2 regions of the Lysinibacillus sp. F12 genome follow, and region 2 is predicted to be linked to the other one. Evidence: riboswitches for the same ligand, from Rfam matches in the RefSeq annotation. Region 2 holds a riboswitch; the other holds the start of a gene.
The links. Region 2 has a riboswitch for cobalamin ahead of nikA (nickel ABC transporter substrate-binding protein). Riboswitches for the same ligand answer to the same signal wherever they lie in the genome.
Positions count from the first base shown of each region.

Region 1: it holds a riboswitch for cobalamin, as region 2 does, so the genes downstream of both, AC3CH7_RS19755 (hypothetical protein) here and nikA (nickel ABC transporter substrate-binding protein) in region 2, are expected to answer to the same signal.

Region 1 is NZ_JBYMLP010000005.1:105,426-107,633, reverse strand. Features, by position in the region: gene AC3CH7_RS19765 (hypothetical protein) at 1-69, shown strand, start outside; gene AC3CH7_RS19760 (glutathione peroxidase) at 156-701, shown strand; cobalamin riboswitch at 804-1,003, shown strand; gene AC3CH7_RS19755 (hypothetical protein) at 1,168-1,725, shown strand; gene AC3CH7_RS19750 (ABC transporter substrate-binding protein) at 1,709-2,208, shown strand, end outside.
Region 2 is NZ_JBYMLP010000002.1:245,257-247,464, forward strand. Features, by position in the region: gene nikA (nickel ABC transporter substrate-binding protein) at 1-1,240, opposite strand, end outside; cobalamin riboswitch at 1,385-1,577, opposite strand; gene metE (5-methyltetrahydropteroyltriglutamate--homocysteine S-methyltransferase) at 1,698-2,208, opposite strand, start outside.

The sequences.
Region 1 (2,208 bases), on a different contig from region 2:
CATCGATTAATTAATGAAGAGCAAAATGTTAAATATAAAAAGAAATATAAGTCAGCCATCCGTTCCTAGTAACGAGATGGTGTTTTTTGTGCAAACTCTTTGGTTATTGGAGAATAGTCAATTATAATATATAAAAAAACAAAAGGGGTTAGGGAATGAGCATTTATAATTATTTAGTACGAAAGCCGAATGGTGAAATTTTATCAATGGAAACATTTCGCGGTAAAACATTGCTAATAGTTAATACAGCTAATCAGTGCCGATTTACATATCAATTTGAGGACTTACAAAAAATGTACGATAAATATGTAAAAAATAATTTTGTCGTTCTAGGTTTTCCTTGCGATCAATTTGGCCACCAAAATCCAGAAGATGGAGAGGAAACTGCGCATCTTTGTAAAGTAAACTACGGAGTTACGTTCCCCATTTTTGAGCTTATCCAAGTAAATGGTGAGACGACACATCCTTTATTTAATTATTTAAAACATGAAGTCGATTTCCGTGAATTCGGGAAAGCAAGCATGCAGGAGAAAATGCTGGCTGAGGCGATCGTTCAATTTGCTCCAAGTTTCTTAGATGGTCGAAATATTCGCTGGAATTTTACTAAATTTTTAGTAGATGCAAGCGGAAAAACCGTAGCTCGCTTTGAGCCTACAGACTCACAGCTTGATATTGAGCAAGCAATTGAAAAAGTATTATAGTCGAGTAACTTTAATGCTATGATATCGCCTATAAAACGAGTATCCTTTTTGTACGTAACTATTTTTTCCTATCAATCTATGATAAACTGCATTACAAGTGAATTATTCTTGCAGAATAAAGGTGCTTGCTAGCATAATCGGGAATTCGGTAAAAGCCGAAGCTGTTTCCGCAACTGTAAGTACAGCCATTATAAAGATTAGCCACTGTTTCGTAGGAAATGGGAAGGTTCTTTATAGCTATTATATATTTCATATAATAGCATTGTACAAGCCAGGAGACCGACCTTTATTTGAACGTATAACAACTCTTCGGAAGCTAGGAGGATATACGGCAAATACATAGGCAGTGTCGTGTTTGTATGACAATCATTATGTTATTTTCGTCGTTCCTTTGCGTGAGGAGCGACGTTTTTTTATGTACTGAACAAGCGAGAATTTTCATTTGGAAAAATGGGGGGATAGTAGATTGAAAAAAGATGCACGTTATTCTTGTTATCCTTTTATGCGTGAGAGGGCTTCAACTGTCGATTTTGAGATTCGCACAGATAGTTTAACAACGCATATAGGGGTTGCACTAGCTGTAGTGAAGAAAGAGGATGTCCAGGCTGTTGCAGATGATTTAATGCAGATTTTACCTATGGCTTATCATGTTAATGGCTCTGTTCGTGGAAAGCTAGCAGTTACAGATGAAGATCTATCCTGGTTAAGTGCGCGCTATGATTTTTATGTTCGTCATGTGAAGGATGAGATTCAAAATTTTGTTTTACCTCAAGGAACAGAGGCAGCGGCTGCTCTACATCTTTGCCGTAGTGAGGCGAAAAAATCGTATCGAACTTTACACAAGGTTTCAGAAGAACAAGAGGTGCCGTCTATTCTCTTTGATTATTTAGGCTTATTAGCCAATGTATGTTTTGTAATGGCTGTCTATATGAATCAACAAGCCGGAATAGCTGAAATTCCGTTTATGAGTAAATCCTATCCAATGAAAAAGAAAAAGGTGAATAATAATGAAGAAACTATTTAATTTACACTGGCTATCGGTCTTATTGCTAGCGCTCGTTTTAGCAGGTTGTGGTACCGCGGGAGATACAAAAAATAAGGATGTGTCTCAAGATGAACAAAAGATTGAGCAAACAAGTTATAAAGTAACCGATGATCGTGGTGTGGAAATAGAGTTTAAGGAAGTGCCAAAAACAGTTGTGTCTTTACAACCTAGTAACACAGAAATTCTATTTGCACTAGGGGTTGGCGATAAAATTGTAGGTGCCACTGAATATGATACTTATCCAGAAGCAGCTCAAAAAATCGAACGTGTTTCTGATACTGTGAATTATAACAGTGAGCGAATTATAGCGTTAAAGCCAGATGTTGTGATTGCGTATACGATTGGTAAGAAGGATGCACTTAAGCCACTCGAAGATGCAGGAATTAAAGTGTTTGTTATTCAATCAGCGGCTACATTCGATGATGTATATGGAGATATCGAACAAATTGCTGCCGTTATGGA
Region 2 (2,208 bases):
CGGCGCCTTCAATATTTAACTGTACGCCTATTTTCGCTAGCTCGCCCTGCATTAACTCTGCCATAGGTTTTTGAATGGCATCAGTAGCAATATAGATTAAATCTAATGTAAGGGGTTGACCATTTTTTGAACGAATTTTTTCACCCTTCTGTAGCGTCCATCCAGCTTCCTCTAGCAATTTCTGTGCTTTTTCAGGATTATATATAATGGGGGCTAAATCAATATTGGCATATGGAATTGCTTCCCAAAATAGCGTGTTAGCCACTTTTTCTGTACCATGTGTAATGCTTTCTACCATTTGTTCCTTATTGATAGCATATTGCATTGCTTGTCGAACCTTTAGCTCAGCTAACGGTCCAGACTGTGTATTGAACAGTAATGCTTTCGTAGACAGTGGCTCAGATGTAGCTGTTCTATATTTGCCACTATCTCTTAAATACGTATAGTTATCTAAACTAATAACCCCTCGCCCATAAATGACATCTAATTCTTCATTTTCAAAGGCTAACGAAATGGATTCCGAATTTGGGATGATTTTAACCTTTATTTTATCTACGAGAGGCTTTTCTCCCCAATAATGTTCATTACGGCTAAATAAAGCATATTCATCTTTTTTATAGTCGGTTAAAACCCATGGCCCTGTGCCAATAGCTGATTGAATGGAATCATTTGTCTTATCGCCGTCTGGGAAGCCATTATCCCCTAAAAAACGGAATGGTCTGACAAAGGCTAATTCGTTTAACACAGGGTAATACGGTTCGTCTAATTGCAAACGTATTGTTGATTCATCTACTTTGACGACCTCTTTTATATGGTTGACCATGCCCATCCAAGAATGCATGTCACGATTCGCTAATACCGCATCAAAATTGCGAATCACATTATCAGCATTAAAGGCAGTCCCATCCGAATAGTTAACATCCTTGCGTAAATGGAACGTATAAGCAGTTTTATCCTCTGAGATGACCCAGCTTTCTGCTAGCTTTGGCGTAATTGTCCCATCATCGTTATACGCCACTAAAGATTCATAAACCATTGCTTGAGCAGTCATCTGATTTGGTAAATATGTATGGGGGTTTAATGGGCCTACATCTAATGGCCAACCAATCGTAATCATTTTTTCATCTGTCTGTTCAGTTGATGCTGAGTTTCCTTTGTCTTTTTCCGTGCTTGTACAACCTGCAAGAAAACTGAAGGTCAAAACAAGCATGTAAGGCAGTAAATACTTCGTCCATCTCATTTTTTATCTCCTATCTCTATTCCCTGTTCATATCTACAAATTGAATAGAAAGAAGGCATAAAAAAACCTTATTCTACAAGAATAAGGACAGATAAACCTACAATACGTAAGCTACCATCCATCTCCCTATCTTTCGTAGATCATCAATGAATCTTCTTACAAGCAGGCATTCTGGCTTATGAATCATCATTTTGCTTCACCTTCCCAAGAAAAAACTCAGTGGTCATCGAAACAAAACTCCTCATTTACAGCTGCGGGACAGCATGGGATTTACACCCATTTTCCTTTTAATCGAACGAAAAATAATTTCATTCAAACTTGTAATGCAATATTTGAAATTAGTAATAAACATAACATGCTCAAATGTTCACGTCAATTTTATTTTCTGAATATAATAAACAGATACAAAAAGACCAGGCAGATAACCTGATCTTTGCTTAACTCCTTTTATCTCTCGTTATCTCGATATAGATTCCTTCACCTCCTGACGCAATAGTTTGGTAGCAGCCACCATATTAGCTAAAGCCGCTATTGTTTCTGGCTCTTTCCTTGTTTTTAAGCCACAGTCCGGATTAATCCAAAATTGATGTTTGTCTAAAACTTGTAAACTATCTCTCATGATGGCTAACATTTCTCCCTCACTCGGCACACGTGGACTATGAATATCGTATACACCTAATCCAATCCCTTTTGTATAAGGATGCACTTGAAGTGAAGAAATAAGCTCTCCATGGCTTCGTGATGTTTCAATAGAAATCACATCAGCATCTAGCGCACTAATGGGTTCTATGAAATCGTTAAATTCGCAGTAACACATATGTGTATGAATTTGTGTTGTATCTTTTACACTCGAGGTAGCAAGTTTGAAGGCATTGATTGCCCAGTCTAGGTAAGCCCCCCAATTTTCTTTACGAAGAGGTAGCCCTTCTCTTAGTGCTGGTTCATCCACTTGAATAATGGAGATACCT